Skermanella rosea: one gene and its partner. Each later gene encodes a partner of the first gene's protein in a complex. Links are inferred from orthologs where the notes say so. Each region holds a gene or a part of one and is shown in the gene's direction. Other genes may lie near its edges.

Evidence for each region.
Region 2: the proteins of scpA (region 1) and meaB are in contact, whole or in part, in a crystal structure (PDB 8DPB), measured with the Methylorubrum extorquens proteins. The link is inferred for Skermanella rosea from one-to-one orthologs. Residues at the interface, in SOR27001.1 of Methylorubrum extorquens: Glu577, Glu578, Asn579, Asp580, Gly581, Arg582, Arg583, Arg585, His596, Ala604, Ser605, Ala608, Asp609, Gly611, Phe612, Asp613, Val614, Asp615, Ile616, Gly617, Pro618, Leu619, Glu625, Arg628, Gln629, Val631, Glu632, Asn633, Asp634, Glu661; in SOR26638.1 of Methylorubrum extorquens: Arg20, Ala21, Ala24, Arg25, Thr28, Ser32, Arg33, Arg34, His37, Thr98, Gly99, Gly100, Ser101, Ile102, Leu103, Lys106, Thr107, Ala110, Ala113, Ile114, Asp115, Arg116, Ala118, Phe119, Ile120, Arg121, Pro122, Pro124.

What each region holds. Positions count from the first base shown.
Region 1 is NZ_CP086111.1:3,060,739-3,072,280, reverse strand. The notes cover bases 4,574-7,498. They hold scpA (methylmalonyl-CoA mutase), read left to right. Parts: upstream 4,574-4,930; coding sequence 4,931-7,066; downstream 7,067-7,498. Other genes in these bases: JL101_RS14185 (NifB/NifX family molybdenum-iron cluster-binding protein), read left to right, coding at 7,180-7,498; JL101_RS14195 (biotin transporter BioY), read left to right, coding at 4,574-4,785. Outside these bases: JL101_RS14210 (helix-turn-helix domain-containing protein), read right to left, coding at 1-387; JL101_RS14205 (acyl-CoA carboxylase subunit beta), read left to right, coding at 638-2,170; JL101_RS14200 (acetyl-CoA carboxylase biotin carboxylase subunit), read left to right, coding at 2,184-4,169; more of JL101_RS14195, read left to right, coding at 4,195-4,573; more of JL101_RS14185, read left to right, coding at 7,499-7,539; JL101_RS14180 (PhyR family response regulator anti-anti-sigma factor), read right to left, coding at 7,550-8,347; JL101_RS14175 (cytochrome b/b6 domain-containing protein), read left to right, coding at 8,727-9,416; JL101_RS14170 (c-type cytochrome), read right to left, coding at 9,470-9,925; JL101_RS14165 (glycosyltransferase family 4 protein), read left to right, coding at 10,175-11,353. UniProt on the Escherichia coli protein: Catalyzes the interconversion of succinyl-CoA and methylmalonyl-CoA. Could be part of a pathway that converts succinate to propionate.
Region 2 is NZ_CP086111.1:5,023,843-5,035,238, reverse strand. What follows is about bases 5,099-7,877. They hold meaB (methylmalonyl Co-A mutase-associated GTPase MeaB), read left to right. Parts: upstream 5,099-5,866; coding sequence 5,867-6,889; downstream 6,890-7,877. Other genes in these bases: JL101_RS23485 (DUF1223 domain-containing protein), read right to left, coding at 6,912-7,721; JL101_RS23495 (ATP-binding protein), read left to right, coding at 5,099-5,835. Outside these bases: JL101_RS23505 (ABCB family ABC transporter ATP-binding protein/permease), read left to right, coding at 462-2,297; JL101_RS23500 (biliverdin-producing heme oxygenase), read left to right, coding at 2,490-3,086; more of JL101_RS23495, read left to right, coding at 3,049-5,098; JL101_RS23480 (hypothetical protein), read left to right, coding at 7,984-8,214; JL101_RS23475 (SGNH/GDSL hydrolase family protein), read right to left, coding at 8,154-8,984; JL101_RS23470 (OpgC family protein), read left to right, coding at 9,341-10,567; JL101_RS23465 (DUF3618 domain-containing protein), read left to right, coding at 10,638-11,279; JL101_RS23460 (coiled-coil domain-containing protein), read right to left, coding at 11,367-11,396. UniProt on the Escherichia coli protein: Binds and hydrolyzes GTP. Likely functions as a G-protein chaperone that assists AdoCbl cofactor delivery to the methylmalonyl-CoA mutase (MCM) ScpA and reactivation of the enzyme during catalysis.

The sequences.
Region 1 (11,542 bases):
CTCGGCCAGCGATTGGACCCGCTCCTGGAGCTTCTGGTAGGCTTGGTGGAGTACCAGCGAACGCCGCGCCAGCTCCGGCGAGGCGGCGGCAGCGTTCCGTAGCTCCGACATGCCGATCGGCCCGCCGGCGAACAGGGGGTCGGCGAGCGCCTCCCGCAGGTCGGAGACCAGCCGGGCCTCCTCGTCCTCGACGAAGGTCGCGAGGTCGATCTCGAAGATTGTCCCGATTCGCAGCAGCACCGGCAGCGTCAAGGGACGCTGGTTGTTCTCGATCTGGTTCAGATAGCTCGGCGACAGTTCCAGCAGTTTCGCAAGTGCCGCCTGCGTCAATCCGCGCTGTTCGCGCAGCCGGCGCAGCTTGTAGCCGAGAAAAAGCTTCTTTTGCATACTAATCTATGCCGAAAATTCGCAAACTTCGCAGTCTTATCATCCCTTTCGGCGAAGCTTTTTGCAAGTTCGCTCTTTTGTTCCGGGACAATCATTGCAACCCTGCCAAGGATGCAAATAAGGTGCGCTGCTGCTCTCGGGTGCCGAAGGCGGGGCTCAGGCGCATGGGTTGCGGCGGCGTGGAGCGCGGTTGCGCGACGCACCGGCCCGGGGCGCGCGGGCGTGGATTGAACGGGGGAAACGACGGATCATGCAGGAAGTCCTTGCAAAGCTCGAACAGATGCGCGCCGCGGCGCGGGCCGGCGGTGGCGAACGGCGTGTCGAAGGCCAGCATGCCAAAGGCAAGCTGACCGCCCGCGAACGCATCGACCTGCTGCTCGACGAGGGCTCGTTCGAGGAATGGGACATGTTCGTCGAGCACCGCTGCGCCGACTTCGGCATGCAGGAGCAGAAGGTGCCGGGCGATGGCGTCGTCACCGGCCACGGCACCGTCAACGGGCGGCTGGTCTTCGTGTTCTCGCAGGACTTCACCGTGTTCGGCGGCTCCCTGTCGGAAGCCCATGCCGAGAAGATCTGCAAGGTGATGGACCAGGCGCTCAAGGTCGGCGCCCCCGTGATCGGGCTGAACGACAGCGGCGGCGCCCGCATCCAGGAGGGCGTCGCCTCGCTCGGCGGCTACGCCGAGGTGTTCCAGCGCAACGTCATGGCCTCGGGCGTAATCCCGCAGATCTCCCTGATCATGGGTCCGTGCGCCGGCGGCGCCGTGTACTCCCCGGCCATGACCGACTTCATCTTCATGGTGAAGGACAGCTCCTACATGTTCGTGACCGGGCCGGACGTGGTGAAGACCGTCACCCACGAGGTCGTCACGGCGGAGGAACTGGGCGGCGCCATGACCCACACGGGCAAGTCGGGCGTGGCCGACCTGGCGTTCGAGAACGACGTCGAGGCGCTGCTCCAGACCCGCCGCTTCATCGACTTCCTGCCGCTGTCCAACCGCGAGAAGCCGCCCGTCCGCGTGACCGCCGATCCCGGCAATCGCGACGACTTCTCTTTGGACACGCTGGTTCCGGCCAATCCGAACAAGCCCTACGACATGAAGGAACTGATCCTGAAGGTCGTGGACGAGGGCGACTTCTTCGAGATCCAGCCCGACTACGCCAAGAACATTCTCACCGGCTTCGGCCGCATCAACGGCGGCACGGTCGGCGTGGTCGCCAACCAGCCGATGGTGCTGGCCGGCTGCCTGGACATCCAGTCCGCGATCAAGGCCGCCCGCTTCGTCCGCTTCTGCGACGCCTTCAACATCCCGATCGTGACATTCGTTGACGTTCCGGGCTTCCTGCCGGGGACCGCCCAGGAATACAACGGCATCATCAAGCACGGCGCCAAGCTGCTGTTCGCCTACGCCGAGGCGACGGTGCCCAAGGTCACCGTGATCACCCGCAAGGCCTACGGCGGCGCCTACGACGTCATGGCCTCCAAGCACCTGCGCGGCGACGTCAACTATGCTTGGCCGACCGCCGAAATCGCGGTGATGGGGCCGAAGGGCGCGGTGGAGATCATCTTCCGCTCCGACATCGGCGACCCGGAGAAGATCGAGCAGCGGACCGAGGAATACCGCCAGAAGTTCGCCACCCCGTTCGTCGCCGGCAGCCGGGGCTACGTCGACGACGTGATCATGCCGCACGGAACCCGGCGCCGCGTGTCCAAGGCTCTCGCCATGCTGAAGAACAAGCAGCTCGAGAATCCCTGGAAGAAGCACGACAACCTCCCGCTCTGAAGGCGCGACCACCATGTTCTCCAAGATCCTTATCGCCAACCGTGGTGAGATCGCCTGCCGCGTCATCAAGACCGCCCGGCGCATGGGCATCAAGACCGTCGCCGTCTATTCCGAGGCGGACGCCGCGGCGCTGCATGTCGAGATGGCCGACGAGAAGGTCCTGATCGGACCGGCGCCGTCCGCACAGAGCTATCTGGTCGCCGACCGCATCATCGAGGCGTGCAAGCGCACCGGCGCCCAGGCCGTCCATCCCGGCTACGGCTTCCTGTCGGAGAAGGCGGAGTTCTGCGAGGCGCTCAAGGCCAACGGCATCACCTTCATCGGCCCCGACGTCCGCGCCATCGCGGCGATGGGCGACAAGATCGAGTCGAAGAAGCTGGCCCACGCGGCCGGCGTCAGCACCGTCCCCGGTTACCTGGGCGTCATCCCGGACGAGGACGACGCGGTCCGCATCGCCAAGGACATCGGCTATCCGGTGATGATCAAGGCCTCGGCCGGCGGCGGCGGCAAGGGGATGCGCGTCGCCTGGAACGACGACCAGGCGCGGGAAGGTTTCCGCTCCGCCCGGAACGAGGCGCGCTCCAGCTTCGCCGACGACCGCGTCTTCGTCGAGAAATACATCGAGCAGCCGCGCCACATCGAGATCCAGGTGCTGGGCGACGCCTTCGGCAATACGCTGTACCTGGGCGAGCGCGAATGCTCGATCCAGCGCCGCCACCAGAAGGTCATCGAGGAGGCGCCGAGCCCCTTCATCGACCCCGCGACCCGCAAGGCGATGGGCGAGCAGGCGGTGGCCCTGGCCAAGGCGGTGGAATACAAGTCGGCCGGCACGGTCGAGTTCATCGTCGACGCCAACCGCAACTTCTACTTCCTGGAGATGAACACCCGGCTCCAGGTCGAGCACCCGGTGACCGAGCTGGTGGTCGGCCTCGACCTCGTCGAGCAGATGATCCGCGTCGCCGCCGGCGAGAAGCTGAAGCTCCAGCAGAGCGACGTCGAGCTGAACGGCTGGTCGATCGAGGCCCGCGTCTATGCCGAGGACCCGACCCGCGGCTTCCTGCCGTCCACCGGCCGCCTGACCCGCTACGTCCCGCCGGCGGAGGACGCGCATACCCGCGTCGACACCGGCGTCTATGACGGCGGCGAGATCAGCATGTTCTACGACCCGATGATCGCCAAGCTGATCAGCCGGGGCGCCGACCGCAACAGCGCGATCCACCACATGCGGGAAGCGCTGGACAAGTTCCAGATCCGCGGCGTGGCACACAACATCAGCTTCCTGTCGGCGCTGATGAACCATTCGCGGTTCGTCGAGGGCCGGCTGACCACCAACTTCATCGCCGAGGAATTCCCCGACGGCTTCCACGGCCTGTCGCTCGACACCGACACGAACGAGCGGCTGATGGCGGTGGCCGCCTCCGTCCAGCGCAAGGTGGAGGAGCGGGCCGCCACCATCAGCGGCCAGATGCCGGGAGCCCGCCACAAGGTGGCGCGGGACTGGGTGGTGCGGACCGAGCGGACCAACCATCCCTGCACGGTTGATCCGGTCGACGACGGTTATGACGTGGTCTTCGGCGGCAAGCGGTTCGAGGTCCGCTCGGACTGGGAGATCGGCCAGCCGCTGTGGACCGGCACGGTCAACTACCGGCCCCTGTCGATCCAGCTGGACCGGATCGGCACCGGCTACCGGCTGATCCATGCCGGGGCGGAGATGAAGGCGCAGGTGCTGAGCCCCCGGGCTGCCCAGCTGGCCGACCTGATGCCGGTCAAGCTGCCGCCCGACATGTCCAAGTTCCTGCTGTCGCCCATGCCGGGCCTGCTCGCCCGCGTCGCGGTCGAAGTGGGACAGGAGGTCAAGGCCGGCCAGGAACTGGCGGTGGTCGAGGCCATGAAGATGGAGAACCTGCTGCGCGCCGAGCAGGACGGCAAGGTGGCGAAGATCCATGCGGCTCCGGGCAGCAGCCTCGCCGTGGACCAGATCATCATCGAGTTCGCCTGAACGCGCTCCCCCGAAGGACAGTGACATGAAGTCGTTCTCTCCGACCCACCCGACGCTGCTCGATACCCTGGCGCCCGGCGGAAGCCTGATCCGCGCCGCGGGGTTCGCCCTTGCCGGCAGCCTGCTGCTGGCCCTTTCGGCCAAGGCCCAGGTGCCGTTCTGGCCGGTCCCGATGACGATGCAGAGCCTCGTCATCATGATGCTCGGCATGGCCTATGGCAGCCGGCTCGCCATGGCGACCGTCCTGCTTTACCTGGCCGAGGGCATGGCCGGCCTGCCCGTGTTCGCCGGCACGGGCGCCGGATTCGCCTACATGACCGGACCGACCGCCGGTTACCTGGTCGGCTTCGTCATGGCCGCCGGCCTGATCGGCTGGCTGGCCGAGCGCGGCTGGGACCGCAGCCCGGTCAAGGCGGTGGCCGCCATGTCGATCGGGCATGCCCTGCTGTTCATCCCCGGCGTCGCCTGGCTCGCCGTGCTGTTCGGGATGGACAAGGCCGTTGCGGTCGGCCTGACGCCCTTCGTCGCCGCGACGCTTCTCAAGACCGCCCTGGGTGCCGCGCTGATGCACGCCGCCTGGACCGTGGTCGCACGCCGGTCACAGAACCGGGGCTGATCGGGCACGGGGACGCGCCTCCATCAGGGGGCGCGTCCCTGCATGCTGCGGCACGTGACCGCATGGCCCACCGCCTGTTCTGATACGATACCGTTCCGAAGACACCGTCGAACAAGACGCTTAGCCCGCCCCGGAGGATTGTCCCATGGTCGATTTCCCCAAGAAGACGCTGGCCGACTGGACCGCGCTCGCCACCAAGGACACCGGCGGCGCCTCGCCCGACACGCTGGTCTGGGACACGCCGGAAGGCATCCCGGTCAAGCCGCTCTATACCGCCGACGACCTCGCCGGGCTGGAGCTGGAAACCTTGCCGGGCTTCGCGCCGTTCACGCGCGGGCCGCGCGCGACAATGTATTCGCACCGGCCCTGGACGATCCGCCAGTATGCAGGCTTCTCCACCGCGGAAGAGAGCAACAAGTTCTACAAGCAGAACCTCGCGGCTGGACAGATGGGGCTGTCCGTCGCCTTCGACCTGGCGACCCACCGGGGCTATGACAGCGACCATCCGCGCGTGGTCGGCGACGTCGGCAAGGCCGGGGTGGCGATCGACAGCGTCGAGGACATGAAGATCCTGTTCGCCGACATCCCGCTGGACAAGATGACAGTCTCGATGACCATGAACGGCGCGGTGCTGCCGGTCCTGGCGGGATACATCGTCGCGGCGGAGGAGCAGGGCGTCAGCCAGGACAAGCTGGCCGGGACCATCCAGAACGACATCCTCAAGGAGTTCATGGTCCGCAACACCTACATCTACCCGCCCGCGCCCAGCATGCGGATCGTCGCCGACATCATCGAGTACACGGCGCTGAACATGCCGCGTTTCAACTCGATCTCGATCAGCGGCTACCACATGCAGGAGGCCGGGGCGACCGCGGTGCAGGAGCTGGCTTTCACCCTGGCCGACGGGCTGGAATATGTCCGCGCGGCCAAGTCCAAGGGGCTGAAGGTCGACCAGTTCGCGCCGCGCCTGTCGTTCTTCTTCGCCATCGGCATGAACTTCTTCATGGAGATCGCGAAGCTGCGGGCCGCCCGCCTGCTGTGGGCCCGGCTGATGCAGAAGAATTTCGAGCCCAAGGATGCGCGCTCGCTGGCGCTGCGCACCCACTGCCAGACTTCCGGCGTGTCGCTGACCGAGCAGGACCCCTACAACAACATCATCCGCACCACGGTGGAGGCCATGGCCGCCGTGCTGGGCGGCACCCAGTCGCTGCACACCAACGCCTATGACGAGGCGCTGGGCCTGCCCACGCCGTTCTCCGCCCGGATCGCGCGCAACACGCAGCTGATCATCGCGGAGGAGACCGGCATTCCCCACGTGGTCGATCCGCTCGGCGGCTCCTATTATATCGAGGCGCTGACCAATTCGCTGGCGTCCCATGCCCAGGCCCTGATCGACGAGGTCGAGGGGCTGGGCGGCATGACTCGAGCGGTCGAGAGCGGCATGCCCAAGCTGAAGATCGAGGAGGCCGCCGCCAAGCGCCAGGCCCGCATCGACCGGGCGGAGGAAGTGGTCGTCGGCGTCAACAAGTACCGCGTCGCCAACCCCGAAAAGGTCGACGTGCTGGACATCGACAACACCGTGGTCCGCGAGCAGCAGGTCGCCCGGCTCCAGCGGATCCGGGCCAGCCGCGACGAGGCGGCGTGGCGGGCCTCGCTCGACGCGCTGACCCAGGCGGCGAAGGACGGCAGCGGCAACCTGCTCGACCTCGCGGTCAAGGCCACCCGGGCGCGGGCGACCGTCGGCGAGATCTCCGACGCGCTCGAATCCGTCTTCACCCGGCACCGGGCGGTGATCCGCTCTGTCAGCGGCGTCTACGGCGCCGCCTACGAGGGCGACGAGGGCTTCGCCACGATCCAGCAGGAGGTCAAGGCCTTCGCCGAGGAGGAGGGGCGGCGTCCCCGCATGCTGGTGGTCAAGATGGGCCAGGACGGACACGACCGCGGCGCCAAGGTAATCGCCACAGCCTTCGCCGACATCGGCTTCGACGTCGATGTCGGGCCGTTGTTCCAGACCCCGGACGAGGCGGCCCGGCAGGCGGTGGAGAACGACGTGCACGTCATCGGCGTGTCCAGCCAGGCAGCCGGCCACAAGACGCTGGTCCCGGCGCTGGTCGAGGAACTGAAGAAGGCCGGATCGGACGACATCATCGTGGTCTGCGGCGGCGTCATCCCGCCGCAGGATTATGATTTCCTGCTGAAGTCCGGTGTCGCCGCGATCTACGGTCCGGGGACCAACATTCCGAAAGCGGCCCACGAGATCCTCGGAATGATCCGTCAGTAAGCCGGCCTCTGCGGCAAATCGACATGCAGGCCGGTGGTTGCGGCACTTCAATGATGCCGGGCCGCCGGCCGTCGCATGTTCGGGGACAGTCGTCGTATCAGGAGTTCCCGAGCATGCGCTTCGCCCTTACCAGCCTCGATCTGGAGACCATCACTCCCCATGCCGGCCGGTGCCGGAGCTTCCTCGTCTACGAGGGCGAGGCGGGAACGGAGCCGGTCAAGGTCAAGGATCTGTTCCTGGCGGAAGACCAGATCTTCCACGTGTTCGAGGGCGAAGGTGCGCACCCGCTGGACGAGGTCACCGTCGTCATCACGGGGAATGCCCGGGAGAAGTTCATCCGGAAATGCGCGAACCGGGGTATCCAGGCCGTCCTGACGTCGGAGACCGACCCGGTCGCCGCGGTGAAAGGATACTTCGCAGGCACATTGTCGGCCCCGGCGCCGCTGCCGGAACGGTGCGATCACGATCACTGACGGAGTGAGGCTATCCGACCGATCGGCCGGCCAGGGTCGACTTGGCGTCGCCCGGGCGCGGCGTGAACACCGCCTGGGTGATCGCCCGCTCGATCTGCTCGCGGGTGAAGGGCTTCTTGATGACCGGTCCCAGGTAGTCGAGGCCCCGCTGCTTGAGTTCCTCGGCGAAAGCCGTGACGAAGATGATCGGCAGCGCCCGCGATTCCCGCAGGGCCTGGGCCGTGGTGATGCCGCTCCCGCCATGCGCCAGACGCAGGTCCATCAGCGCCAGGCTGGGCTGGTTGGCAGCGGCGGTCGCCAGCGCCTCTTCCATCGTTGCAGCCGTGCCGCAGACCTTGTGGCCCATGGCCAGAACGGTTTCGGTCAGGTCGTAGGCGATGATCGCGTCGTCCTCTACGATCAGGATGTTCGCGACCAACTGCTCGCGCATGGCGTTTTGCGCCCTGCCGAGAGCCTCCCGCACCTGCTCCACCGGCACCCCGATCACCTCCGCCGCCTGCGTCGTCGACAACTCTTCCAGGCTGACCAGCAGGAAGACGCGGCGCTCGAGTTCCGGAAGGCTGCTCAGCGCCGCCTCGATCGGGTGCCCAGGCTCCGGCGCCTCGGACAATGCGGGTTCGGTATCGAACAGATCGTTGAGCAGCGCGTAAAGCCGGCGCCGCGTCACCGTTTCCTCGTCGCCTTCCAGGTGGTAGCGCTCGGGGTCGGCCAGCGCGGCTTCCACCGCACGCGTAACCAGATCGTCGCCGCGCGACGTGGAGCCGGTGAGCGCGCGCCCGTAGCGTCGCATGTACGGCAACTGAGCCATCAGTCTCCGGGCTTGCGCTTCCATATATCCTCCGCAGGTCCCCTTCCGTTCCTTGAAGGGATGGTGTCTGTTTATCCCGCGCGCGGAACGAATTCAAGCCGACTGCGCAAGTGTAGTCCCCGGCCTCATTTTTGAGCGAGCATAAAGAGTAGTGCGGCAAACGATGTTGTCTGCTGCGCGAAAGGTTAAGTCTTTCGGGATAGTGCCCGCCGTTGCATTGCCGACAGAGGCGATTGGCCGCTGTTGTTCTTCCTTTGCGGGATTTCGATCGGCCCTATGATCGCCCCGATAACCGCGCGGCCGGCGAATGCCACCGCCGGCCGTCAACCATTCGCGCCGCATCATCAACGGACCTACCGTAGCATGCCAGGGAGTCATCATGAAGGAGTATGATAAGAGCGCCCGGGCGCGTTCCGTGGCCGTCTGGGACCTGCCGGTCCGGCTGTTTCATTGGCTTCTGGTGGCGGCGGTCGGCACCTCCTGGGCAAGCGGCGAACTCGGCTGGATGCGTGTTCATTTCGTCAGCGGCTATTTCATACTGTCGCTGTTGCTGTTCCGTCTGGCCTGGGGCTTCGTCGGCAGCAGGTCCGCCCGGTTCAGCGATTTCCTGAAGGGGCCGGCGGCGGCCTTCGAGCATCTGCGCGAGCTGCGGTCATCCGGCACGCACCCCCGCCCTGTTCTCGGACACAACCCCTTGGGCGGATGGATGGTCGCGGCGCTTCTCCTGGTCCTGACGGTGCAGGCGGGGAGCGGCCTTTTCACCAGCGACGACATCCTGGTCGACGGGCCGCTGGTCCCCCATGCCGGAATTGCCGTGGTGAAACTGCTCAGCACGGTCCACCGTCTGGCATTCAACCTGATCCTGGCGATGATCGCGGTACACGTCGCCGTCATCGCGGGATATCTGCTCCTTCGCGGGGAAAATCTCGTCCGGCCGATGCTGACGGGACGCAAGATCGTCCCGGACGGAATCACCGTGGACCCGCCAAGTCAAGCGGGGCTGCTGCCGGCCGCCCTGATCGCCGCTCTGGCCGTGGCGCTGGTCGCGACGCTGGTGACGGTCGCCTGACCGGCCAGCGTCGCGAGGCAGCCCCCCGGCGGCGGTCCGGTCGGGACTAGGGGCTATTCCGCCCGGTATGCGTCGTGGCAAGCCTTGCAGGTGCCGCCGACCGCACCGAACTGTTTCTGAACCGCCGCCTTCTCTCCGGATGCGATCACCTGGACGAGCTTGGCGCTTTCCGTCTCGAACGCCTGGGCCTTCGCGGTGAAGTCGGCGGGGCTGGTCCAGATCGCCGGCTTGGCCTTCGTGTCGCCCTTGTCGGACCCGGCCGGGAACAGCCCGGGCACCTGCTTGGCGAAGGAGGCGAGGGACTGCGCGGGGGCGGCGGCGCCTCCCAGGTCGGCACCATCCTCCAGGATCTTCTTGATGGCTCCCATCGCCTTCTTGTTGCCGTCGAAGCCTTCCTTGCGGACCTTCACCGGATCGTCGGCGGCTTGGACGCCGGCGGACAGGATAGCGGTCCCGACCAGGAGCGCACCGACGATGGCCGCAACGGCGGCAATGCTGCTCTTCCGCATGATTGATATACCTCGCAATGGGTTTTATTGATTTCAGCGCGGAGAGTCGAAGGACGCGGAACGGTTGTCAAGGTCGTGCCCATGGACTGCCGTTGCGAGCAGTGTGCCGGTGGCTCGAAAGTGTTCGTTCCAGTCCCGGAACCATGCCCCAGAGCGGTGGGTTATCCCATCGCGATGCAGGACCTGTTGCTTCTCACTCCCCACATTCCGCACCCGGAGCAATCCGGTGCCTCGCCACGCGCCTGGCGTATGCTGCGGTATCTTTCGGGACGTTATCGGGTCCATCTCGGCTGCTTCGCGGACGACTCGATCGATCGGCGGCAGGAGGGTTTCGTCCGCCAGTTCTGCCACAGCGTCTTCTTTGCCCGCGGTTGCCCACCGGCAGCCAAGGGACCGGGCCCGGCAGGCCTGTTCGGGTTCAACCGGCCCTTGCGGCCGGGCAGGGATGCCGGGCTGTCGATCTGGGTAGAGCGGATCTGGAGCGAGCGCCGTCCGACCCGCGTCCTGGCGCTCTGTGCCGCCATGGCGCCATACGCCCTGATGCGTCCGGACCTGCCGGCGCGGCGCGTCCTCGACCGTTCGGATATCGACGGCAACCCCTGGGGAGGGGAGTCGGCGACGGAGCAGTGGCGGCCCGCCCAGGGGATCTGGCGCTGGCTCCGGACCCGGGAACTGCGCGCGATGCTGCTGCTGGACCAGCACCGCCTTGCCTCCTGGGATGCCAGCCTTCTGAACTCGGCACCCGCGGTCGCCAAGCTCCGACGGCTGTTGCCCGAGGTCGCCGGCCGGATCCATCATGTTCCCGACGGCATCGACACCGTCCGCTTCTCGCCCAACGATGGCCGCTACCCGCCGCCGCTGCCGTTCGGCGGCCGCTCGATCCTGATGGCCTGTGCGCTGGATGGGCCGGCCGATGTCGATGCCGCGAAGTGGTTCGCCGTCGAGGTGCTGCCCCGCGTACGCGCCGCGGCGCCCGATTGCCGGCTGATCCTGGCTACCCGGGATCTCGGCTCCGGGTTTCCACCGCCCACGGCTTGCCCCGGCGTCACCCTTGCGACCGGTGTCCGCGACATGCGCCCCTGGCTCGCCCACGCCGCCGTCGTGGTCGCCCCCTTCAGCCTGCCCAATCCCCGTCCGGTGCTGGAGGCGATGGCGATGGGACGGCCGGTCGTGGCGACGCCGGGCGCGCTCGGCGCCTTCCGTGACCAGATCGAGCAGGACCTCTGGCTTGCCGCGGAGCCAGCGGACGTCGCCCAGGCCGTGCTTGCCGCCCTGTACCCGCCGCTGGGGACGGCGGTCGGGCGCGCCGCCCGCGCCCGGGTCCAGGCATACCATTCCTGGGAAGCGGGGCTGGCGCGGCTGGACGCGGTCCTCGAGGGGCGTGCCATGCCCTGTGTCGAGCGGACCCGTCCGATGACCATGGGATGAAACAGGTGCAGCCCCTCTCCCGAGGAAAGCGCAGCTTCAGCGGCATCTCGCCGCAGCTCCATCGTATGGCCGCCGCGGGATTCGTATAGCTCGGGCATCACGGGTTCAGCCATGCTATAGCGCGGCCAGCGGGCGGTCATCGGGCGCCATGGCGGCTCTGCCGGCGGATTCGCGGCCGTTGGCGGACCA
Region 2 (11,396 bases), 2.0 Mb from region 1 along the record:
CCTGTCGAAGGCGCCATACCGCTTTACATGGAAATGGGTTTCTCACTGTCGGGCTCGCCGAAGAGTGGCTCATACTGTTGGCTGGAGGTTTAGGTGTTGCCTCTTCAGTTCCGTTTCGCGGCGACCCTGCCGCTCGCGAAGAAGGTCGCGGCCTCTGCGGTCCCCGTTGCCCCTACGGGAGCGGAAGTGCTCGAGAGGTTGCGCTCCCATCGGGGACTTGTTGACCGGCTCTCGCCGGAATCTCTTGCGCGCCTTCGCGACGGTGCTGTTGATCATGAACCGGAGGCGGACGGTGTGCCCTTGCGCAGCACGCTGATGGCTGAAAAATAGATACGGTCCAGCCGTTCGCCCCGCTGGAACAGCGCATTCGCGGTGTGGAGCTTCCCCCCGCCCCGGTGGACTCCCGCACCCGGCCGGCCTAGGTTAGCTCTTCCGGATCCAGCCGCATCAGGCCAGCCTTCATGAGCGTCACCGACACGACCCGCTTCACCCGCGCGAAAAAGCTCGGGGAGCGGGAGACCATCCGTTCCCTGCTGCCCTATCTCTGGCCGCGCGGCGAGACCGAGCTGCGGGTCCGCGTCGTCGCCGCGATGGCCTGCCTGATCGTCGCCAAGCTGGCGAACGTCTATGTCCCGATCCTCTACAAGCACGCGGTCGACGCGCTGGGCGCCACGGGGGCCGCGGCGGTGGCGCTGCCGGTCGGGCTGATCCTGGCCTACGGCCTCGCCCGGGTGCTGGCCCTGGCGTTCGGGGAACTGCGCGACGCGATCTTCGCCAAGGTGGCGCAGCGGTCGATCCGGTCGGTGGCGCTCAACGTCTTCCGGCACCTGCACGCGCTGTCGCTGCGCTTCCACCTGGAACGCCAGACCGGCGGGCTGTCGCGGTCGATCGAGCGGGGCACCCGGGCGATCCAGACGCTGCTGTCCTTCATGCTCTTCAACATCCTGCCGACCCTGCTGGAGATCCTGCTGGTCTGCGCGATCCTGTGGGGCATGTTCGACGTCTGGTTCGCGCTGGCGACCTTCCTGACCGTCGTCGCCTATATCGCCTACACCCTGGTCATCACCGAGTGGCGGATGAAGTTCCGCCGCGAGATGAACGAGATGGACAACCAGGCCAACACCAAGGCGATCGACAGCCTGCTCAATTACGAGACGGTCAAGTATTTCGGCAACGAGGACCACGAGGCCCGGCGCTACGACGGGGCGCTCCGCTCCTACGAGAGTGCGGCGGTACGCAGCCAGACGAGCCTGTCCCTGCTGAACATCGGCCAGGCGGCGATCATCTCGGTCGGGCTGACCATCGTGATGTACATGGCGGCGCGCGGCATCATGGCCGGGACCATGACGCTGGGCGACTTCGTGCTGGTCAACACCTACCTGCTCCAGCTCTACCAGCCGCTCAACTTCTTCGGCTTCGTCTACCGCGAGATCAAGCAGAGCCTCGCCGACATGGAGAAGATGTTCGAACTGCTCGACATCGACCGGGAGGTCGCAGACGCTGACGACGCCAAGCCGCTGTCGGTGGAAGGCGCCACGGTGGCCTTCGAAGGGGTGGAGTTCGGCTACGATCCCCGGCGCCCGATCCTCAAGGGCGTGTCCCTGGCGGTGCCGGCCGGCCGGACCGTCGCGATCGTCGGTCCCAGCGGCGCCGGCAAGTCCACGATCAGCCGGCTGCTGTTCCGGTTCTACGATCCGGGCGCCGGCCGCATCCTGATCGACGGGCAGGACATAGCGAAGGTGACCCAGGCGTCGCTGCGCGCCGCCATCGGCATCGTCCCCCAGGACACCGTGCTGTTCAACGACACGATCTTCTACAACATCGCCTACGGCCGCCCCGGCGCCACGGTGGAGGAGGTCGAGCACGCGGCCCGCCTCGCCCATATCCACGATTTCATCAACCGGCTGCCCGACGGCTACAAGACCATGGTCGGCGAGCGCGGGCTGAAGCTGTCGGGCGGCGAGAAGCAGCGCGTCGCGATCGCCCGGACCATCCTGAAGCGGCCCGCGATCCTGCTGTTCGACGAGGCGACCTCGGCGCTCGACACCCACACCGAGCGCGAGATCCAGGCCAACCTGCGCGAGGTCAGCCGGGGCCGCACCACCCTGGTGATCGCGCACCGGCTGTCCACCGTGATCGACGCCGACGAGATCATCGTGCTGGAGGACGGCCGCATCGTCGAGCGCGGGCGCCATGCCGACCTGCTGGCCCGCGGCGGCGCCTATGCAGCCATGTGGACCCGCCAGCAGGAGGCGGCCGGGGAGAAGGCGATCGAGCGCATGCCGGTGACCTACTGAAAAGGTCGCGGACTCCGCCCAGCGTCAAGTTGCCCCGTTCGGAAGTATCGATTTCGTCGTGCGTACCGACTCTTCATAATGTAACCTTGTTTAATGGTTGAAACAGTGTCTTCCCATACCCGGATTTCTGGACTGCCCGTTCCGCCCACTGCCGAGGACGTTGTGCGGCGCATGAGGGAGGCTACGTGGCCGGTGCATGAGAGACTGCATCTCCATCCCGTCCTGCGCCCGCTCACGCAGCGCCGCCCGACGCCGGAAGGCTATCTGGGCGCGGTGCGCGCGCTGTACGGCTTCGTCATACCGATGGAACCGCTGCTCGGTGCCGAAGCCCGGGGCCGGACCGCCCGTGCCCCGCTGCTTGCCGCCGACCTGCGAACCCTCGCGGAGGACGGCGGCGGGCAGCCGGGCCGGGACCGGCCGGAGCCGCCGCTCGCCGGGGACCTGCCGCGCCCCGCCACGGCGGCGGCTCGGCTCGGCTGCCGCTGGGTTCTGGACGGGTCGGCCCACGGGGGCCGGGCGATGCTGCCCCACCTTCAGCGCAGCCTCGGCGTCGGCCCCGACCGGGGTGCTGCCTATTTCGCCTCCGCCGGTATCGATCTGGAGGCTGAACGCGGGTCGCTCCAGGTGCTGCTGGACCGTTTCGTCACTACCGAAGACACCCGCCGAGAAGCGGTCGAGGCGGCGGGAGCGACGTTCGCCGCCCTCGAACGCTGGCTCGACCAGCTTCGCGAGCCCAGCCGGATACCCGACCATGACCGACCAAGCCTCGACCGCGATCCCGGCGCCTGATACGCCGTCGCTCAGCGATTGCGCCCGGGAGCCGATCCATATTCCCGGCGCGATCCAGGCCCACGGCACGCTGCTGGTGCTCGCGGAGCCGGACTTGACGGTCACCCACGCGGCCGCCAACCTCGCCAGGTGTTTGGGCGTCCCCCCGGAGGAGGTGCTGGGCTTCCCGCTGGAGCGGAGTTGCCCGGCCGGCGCCGCGGCGTTGCGCGCGGCCCTCGCGCCGGCGGCCGGCGGCGCCGACCCGGCGGTCCGCTTCGATTTCGAGCCCCCTGCCGGCCGGCCGGTGCTGGAAGCCCGATTCCATCGTCACGACGGCCGCGCCCTGCTCGATCTCGAACCGCCCGGCGAGGACGGCCCCCGCGAGAGCGTCCCGGACGGAACCGCGACTGAGGATCTGGCCGGCTTCATCGAACGCCTCGAAGGCTGCGCCACCCGCTACGACATCGCCCGCTGGACGGCCGACCTGGTCTCGCGGTCCACCGGGTTCGACCGGGTGATGGTGTACCGCTTCCTGCCGGACTGGAGCGGCGACGTCATCGCCGAGGTCAGGCACGCCAGCGAGCCGGCCTATCTCGGCCTCCACTTCCCGGCCAGCGACATCCCGGCGCAGGCGCGGGAGCTCTACCGCGTCAACCTGCTGCGCGCCATCGCCGACGTCCACGGCGAGGTGGCGCCGCTGATCGCCGACCCCGCCGGGCGCGACCCGGCCCGGCCGGTCGACCTGGGCCGCAGCACCCTGCGGGCGGTCTCGCCGATCCATCTGGAATATCTGCGGAACATGGGCGTCGGCGCCACCCTGGTCGCCTCGCTCATGGTCGGGGGGCGGCTGTGGGGCTTGATCGCCTGTCACCACCCGACCGGACGCAGGTGCTGCGCCGGGACGCACGACCTGCTCTCCCGCATCGCCCTGATCGCCGCGGGCGCGCTGGAACGCAGCATCGCCGCCGACATCGCCCAGGCCCGGCGGCGCACCGAAGCCCGGCTGGCGGCGCTCGACGAAGTCTTCGACGCCGGGCGGGACAGCGTCGCGGCGCTGCTGTGCGGCGACCGCGGCCTGCGCGACCTCGGCATGGCGGACGGCGTGGCCCTCTATGTGGACGGAGCCGTCGCCGCGTTCGGCCGCACGCCGGACACCCACGAGATCCGCCACCTGGTCGAGCACCATGGCGGCGGCGCGCGGCACGCCGGGACCGGCGGCGGCGTGATCGCCACCGACTGCCTGCACGAGTTGGAGCCGCAGTCGAGCGCCTTCGACGAGACGGTCGCCGGGATGCTCATGGTCGAGCTCTCGGCGCAGCCGCGGCTGGTGGCCCTGGCTTTCCGGCGCGAGGTGATCCAGGAGATCTTCTGGGGCGGCGACCCGTTGAAGGCGGCCTCCGCCGAGGATGGCCGGCTCAGCCCGCGCAAGAGCTTCGAGCGCTGGCGCCAGACCGTCACGGGCCGCTGCCCGCCCTGGTCGCCCGAGGTGGTGGACGGCTGGGGGGAACTCCCCGGGCGGCTGGCCGCCGCGGCGGGCGGCGCGGCCCGGCTGGCAGACCGGCTCGCGGGCGACATCCGGCGTTTCCATGCCTGGACCCGGTTCGACGAGCCCGCCGTCCACGGCCTGATCGACGTGCTGCCGGGGGCGGTCCTGGTGTCGCGCCGGGCGGCCGGGGATTCGGTCTTCCACGCCTTCACCATGAACCGGGAGTTCCAGCGGATCTTCGACATCGTCCCGGACGAGGTCGCCGGGCGCCGGATCGACGACGTGCTGAGCCTGCTCGGCGTGCCGCCGGCGATCCGCGCCATGGTTCCCGGCGCCAGCGCGGAGACGGCCCTGACCGCGCCCGGCACCGGGGAGCGCACGGTCTCGATCAGCCGGCGGTCGCTGCTCAAGGTCGATACCGAGGATGACGGCACCGCCCTGTCGGCCTGGGTGTTCCAGGACATCACGAGCCATCGCCGGACGGAGGAGGCGCTGCGCACCGCGCGCGACCAGGCGCTGGTCGCCAACCGCTCCAAGTCGGCCTTCCTGGCGAACATGAGCCACGAGCTGCGCACGCCGCTCAACGCGATCATCGGGTTCTCCGAACTGCTGGCGGACGAGCTGTTCGGGCCGCTGGGCGATGCCAAGTACAAGGAATACGTCAACGACATCCGCCATGCCGGCGAGCACCTGCTGTCGCTGATCAGCGACCTCCTCGACATCTCCAAGATCGAGGCCGGGCGGCGCACGATCAACGAGGATCTCATCGATCTCGGCGCGCTGGTGACGCGCTGCTGCTCCATGGTCTCCGACCTGGCGCGCCGGGGCGACGTCCTGCTCGACCGCCAGATCCCGGCGATGGCGCCCAACCTCCATGCCGATGCCCGGGCGGTGCGGCAGATCGTCGTCAACCTGCTGTCCAACGCGGTGAAGTTCACGCCCGCCGGCGGCACCGTCACCTGCCGCACCCTGGCCCTGAAGGACGGCGGCGTCGCGATCGAGGTCCAGGATACCGGCATCGGCATCGCGGAGGAGCACCTCTCCCGGGTGCTGGAACCGTTCTACCAGGTGGACAACAGCCTGACCCGCCAGGTCGGCGGCACCGGCCTGGGCCTGTCGCTGGTCAACGCGATCGCCAACCTGCACCAGGGGCGGCTGGTGCTGGAGAGCAAGGTGGGCTGCGGGACCACCGCGCGGGTGGAGTTCCCGCCCTGGCGCACCGTCCCCGCCCGGGACGGCGCTTCGCGGAGCCTGCACGAAGTCGAGGAGGCTCCGGCCGCTTGAGCGCCGCCGGGCCGCCCTGTAGGTTGAACCCATGATGCGCAGATCCCCCTCCGCTTCCCGCGCCGCAGTCCCTTCCGCCGCCGAAACCGCGGAGGCGATCCGCTCGGGCGATCGGCGCGCCCTGGCCCGGGCCATCACGATGATCGAGTCGAGCCGGCCCGACCACCGCGAGCGGGCCGAGGCGCTTCTGGCCGAGCTGCTGCCCCATACCGGCCGATCGGTGCGGATCGGCATCTCGGGCGTGCCGGGCGTCGGCAAGTCCACCTTCATCGAGACCTTCGGCCTTCATGTGATCGGGCAGGGGCACCGGATCGCGGTGCTGGCGGTGGACCCGTCGTCCCAGCGGACCGGCGGCTCGATCCTGGGCGACAAGACCCGGATGGAGGAGCTGACCCGCAATCCCGCCGCCTTCATCCGGCCGTCGCCCAGCGGCGGCACCCTGGGCGGCGTCGCCCGGCGCACGCGGGAGGCGATGCTGGCCTGCGAGGCGGCGGGCTACGACGTGGTGGTGGTCGAGACGGTCGGGGTCGGCCAGTCGGAGACCGCCGTGGCCGACATGGTCGACCTGTTCATGCTGCTGCTGCTGCCCGGCGGCGGCGACGAGCTCCAGGGCATCAAGAAGGGCATCGTCGAGCTGGCCGACCTGATCGTGGTCAACAAGGCCGACGGCGCCCTGGTGGACGCCGCCCGCCACGCCGTCGCCGAGTACCGGCACGCGCTGGCGCTGCTTCGCTCGCCGTCGAAGGACTGGAAGGTGCCGGTGCTGACCTGCTCCGCCACGACCGGGACCGGCGTGCCGGAGATCTGGGAGACCGTCGGCCGCTATCGGGGCACCCTGTCCGCCTCCGGCGCCCTGGAGGCGCGCCGGGCCGAGCAGGCGCGCGCCTGGATGTGGAGCGAGATCGCCGAGACGCTGACCGACGCCTTCCGCCGCCACCCCGCCGTCCGCGCCGAACTCCCCCGGGCCGAGCAGGCGGTGACCCGTGCGGAGACGACCCCGACCGCGGCAGCCCGCGCCCTGCTGGAGAAGTTCCTCGGCCCGCCGGAATCCTGAGCGCCCGGATCCTGGGCGCCGGCTACAGCGGAGTAGCCCCGCCGTCGCGGTTCGCCCGGATCGTGCGGACCATGCGGGCGACCGCTTCCCTCGGATCGGCGCTGACGCCCAGCAGGCTGCGCTCCTGGCGCGCGGCGCCCAGGATGGCGGCCGGGCGGCCCGCCTCGTCGAGTTCCTGGACCAGCACGGCCACCCCTTGGCCGGCCGGCGCCGGCGGGGTGCGCAGCCGGCAGGAATCGCCCGTCCAGGGACCCAGGTCGGTCATCTCGCGCACGACATGGCTGTGGGACAGCCGGCGCCCGCGGTTCTCGCCGGCTTTCACCAGGACGCCCCGCCGCAGGTCGTAGCGCACCGCCAGGATGCGCGTCTCGCGCCGCCGGTGGCCGCCGGGGACGGTCACGTCCAGCCCGCCGGAGCGCTCCTGGAGGCCGATGCCGACCGGGCTTCGCCGTGCTTTCTGGGCGGCCCGTCGCGTGGCCACGGCTTGGCCGATGAGGCGCGCGTTGCCGCCGAACACCTCGGCCGATCCGTCGATCACCATCTGCGGGGTATAGACCGAGGACCGGCCCAGGGCGTCGTTGTAGTCGCGCTGGCGCCGGGTCGCCCAGGCCGTGGCGAACGGGTCGGCCCAGCCGAGATCGTCCCAGCAGTCCACGTGGAACGACAGCGCCAGAACGTCGGGCCGGCCGGCCAGTTCGTTCAGCAGCACGTCGGCCGCGGGCGACGACGAGCATCCTTCCGAGGTGAACAGCTCCACCACGGTCGGCTGGTCGGCGCAGCCCGAGCCGAACAGGAACCCCATCGGCACTGCGACGGCGGCGATCCCCAACATATCCCGATCCCCCGGCCTTCTGCCCCGGCCTGTTGCGAGAGGTTTTGCACTTGCGGCGCGACTATAGCCGGTCGGGAACGCGGTCCGTCAGTGACCCAGCCGGTGTTACGACTGAAGAGAGACGGCGCTTCACGGCCGGGCTTTCCCCGGTCCGACTTCGCCGCGCGGATTTTCTTCCGGGCGGAGCCGGGATGTCACATTTTTGACACCCATCCGATTTGTTTCCATAACTAGCATCGCCCGGCAAGGGGGAGGATCAGGAATGAACAACGGTCTCGGATTCGACATGAACGCTCTGATTCGCCGGATCGCCGGCGAGCGTATGATGTCCCGGTTCTCGGAAGGCCCGGAGGAGCAACTGCCCGTCCAGATGCAGGCGATCCTGGCGCTGACCGCCGCGGTCGCCTGCTGGGGTTTCGTCGGGGCCGTGTTCTATCTCGGCGTTTCGGCGCTGCGCACCGCGTTCGGGCCGCTCAGCACCTTGATCGTCTGACCGGCGGGCGGCTGGACTGCCGGCATCGCCGCCGGGACGATGGCGTTGGCCATCAGTTCGGCAAGGCAGCGGTAGCTCGCGTCGGTCATGTGCAGCTGGTCGCTGGACAGCATGGTGTCCGGAGTGAACTGCTTGCTGTCCAGCCAGTGCTTCATCACCTCGTTGCGGCGGAACACCGGAACGCCGTGCGCGGCTCCCAGGGCGCGGACCGCGTCCACGTAGGCCGCATAGGTCGCGTTGCCCGCCTGCTTGGGCAGGAACTGCGGCTCCAGCAGCATCAGGTCGGCACCCGTCTCCCGGATGCGGCGGATGCCCTCCACCGCCTGCGTTCCGAAGACCTTCGCATCGACCTTCCCCAAGGCGTCGTTGGTGCCGAGCTGCCAGATCACCAGGTCGGGCTTCAGCGCGAGCACGTCGCGGTCCAGCCGGGCCAGGGTCCCGGCCGCCTTCTCGCCGCCGATCCCCCTGTTGACCACCTCGATCTTCGCGCCGGGAAAACGGGTCTCCAGGATCCGGTCGAGCTGCGCCGGATAGGTCATGGCGGGTCCCGAGCTGCCGGTCCCCTGGGTGCTCGACGAGCCGACCGCGACGATGCGCAGGTCCTGCCTGCGGCTGAGGGCCGCGCTGGTCCGCGGCATCTCGCGCGCGGAGGCCGGGACCACCAGCGACGGGGCGGCGCATTGCGCGGGAGCCTGCGCCGCGGCGCCCCCGATCATCATGCCGAAACCGACGATACCGGACAGAACTGCGGGGAGGACGTGCTTGACCATGGTTCGGAAATGCTCGCTCGGCTGCTGTTGCTGTGAAGCTGTCATGAAGCCTGGCGGGCTGCCCGGCGACGGCAGAGCCTATCGGTTCCAATTATGGTCAAAGTGTGAATTGCAGGGGATGCGCACCGTTCGCCTCGGCACTGTTGCCGATGCGCAACCAATCTAAACGCGCAGCAATGGCAGAATGTTCCTTGCCATGATCGGGTATTCCGCTCGATCTTTTCGCTGTCTTCTAAACTGAAAGGGGTATTGAAAGCCCCTTTCAGGAATAAACATGATCAGCGCCGGTTCATTTGGCCGGTACACATGAAAATCTGTACTATCAGAATGCAGTCGCCCCGGCCGTGGAGAGTGCCATGAAGCGTTTTGCAATCCTCGACGGTTTGCGCGGTTATTTCCTCGTATTTATGATGCTTAATCATTTGCCGTTCCAGGGCGAGCTACTGCTCGCACGCATCAATCACTCCGAACTGGGTTATGTGCAGGATGCCCAGGGCTTCGTTTTCATCTCGGGCGTCATCATCGGGCTTTACTACACGCGCATGATCGCGAAGGGGCAGACGTCCCTCATGGACGCCAAGATCCTGAACCGGGCTTACGAACTCTATGTCTACGCGGTCATCGTGCTGGCGGTGGTCCTATTCCTGGCGGTGCTGGTGCCCAATTCCCGCCCGCTGTGGGGGCATTTCATGTGGGAGATGTACCAGACCCCGACCCTGACCGGGGTCTCGGCGTTCCTGCTGCTCTACCAGCCGACCTTCATGGACATCCTGCCCCAATACATCGTCTACCTGGTGGCGTCGCCGCTGCTGCTGCGTTGGGTCGCGCGCGGCTATTGGCGCGAGGTGCTGGGCGCCAGCGTCCTGCTGTGGCTGATGGTCCAGCTCGGGCTTCACCTGCCGGCGATCCGGATCGTCGAGGAGACGGTCGGCGCCTACGCGCCCGGCTTCGTGCTGCGCGGCCACTTCAATCCGCTCGGCTGGCAGGTCGTGTTCGTCACCGGGCTGCTGCTGGGGGCGGCGGACGCCCGGGGCGAGCTGGATTGGGACCGCTGGTTCTCGCCCCGGCGCACCGACCTGCTGAAGGTCTCGATCGCGCTCGTCCTGCTGTTCATGGCCTTCAGGCTGGGCTTCACCAACGGCCTCGTGCCCGACAGCATGGCGCTGCGGTTCGACGTCTACAACAACCGCGGCGAGTTCGCCCTCGTCTACCTGTTGAACTTCGCCGGCCTGGCCTATCTGGTCGCCTGGCTGCTGGTCGCCGGCCGGGAAGCGTCGTCGCCGGTGGCGCGGACCGCCGGGGTGTTGCTGAACCGGCTGTTCAATTGGCGCTTCCTGACCTTCATCGGCAAGCATTCGCTCCAGGTCTATGCCTACCATGTCGTGGTGGTCTACGTGATCTTGGGGTTCGACGGCAGGATCGGTCCCTTCACGGAAGGGACCAAGACCGCCATCACGCTGCTGGCGATCGCCAGCCTGCTGGTCCCGGCCTGGATCCACGCCAGCTACGCCACCTGGATGGACCAGGGCGGACGTCTGGCGCCCCAGCCCCGGACCGCGGCCGAAGGCCCTACCCGGAACTAACGGGGGAGAGGTTGGTTTGCAGGGGAAGGCGGCAGGAAGAGCCGCGTCTCAATGCAATGGAAGGCTGGAGATGGCGAACACGGATCACAGGACCCCTGAGCAGATCGAACGGGAAATCGAGCAGACCCGGCAGAACACCGCCGCGACCCTGGCGGCCATCGAGGACCGTCTCTCCCCGGGCCGCATGATGGACGAGGTCTGGGGCTATCTGCGCAACAGCGGCCAGGGCCAGACCTTCGTGTCGAATCTCTCGACGACCGTGCGCGACAACCCGATCCCCGTGGCGCTGCTGGCGATCAGCGTCGCCTGGCTGGCCATCGCGGGGTCGCGGAGCGACAAGCGGCGCGAGCGCTGGACGCCGGAGCAGGCGGGCCGGCTCGAGGAGTTCGACTATGACGACGCCGTCCTGACCGAGGACGCGTTCGATTACGGCGCTCCCGCCCATACGGGCTCGCGGTACGGCAGGGCGGAGCGGCGCACGGTGGACTATGTCGATCCCGACACCCACCACCAGCACGTCTCGTCGTCGCGCCCCGGCGCCCCGGAAGGCAACGCCCCGTCGCCGGACACCCTGCTGGGCCGCGATGCCGCGTCGATCAAGGCGCGCGACGCCGCTAAGGTGTTCGAGACGCCGAACGGCCCGGGCCTGAGTTCGGGTTCCCCCGCCGGCGTCGAGACGACCACCACGGTGACCCCGCAGACCCGTCCCTGAGGCCGGCACGGCGCCCACGGAAAAGCCCGCCTCCCGATCCGGGAGGCGGGCTTTCTCATGCCGCCTTCGCCGTTGGCGGGCCGGCCCTTACTGCTGGGCCGGCGTCTGCTCCGGCTG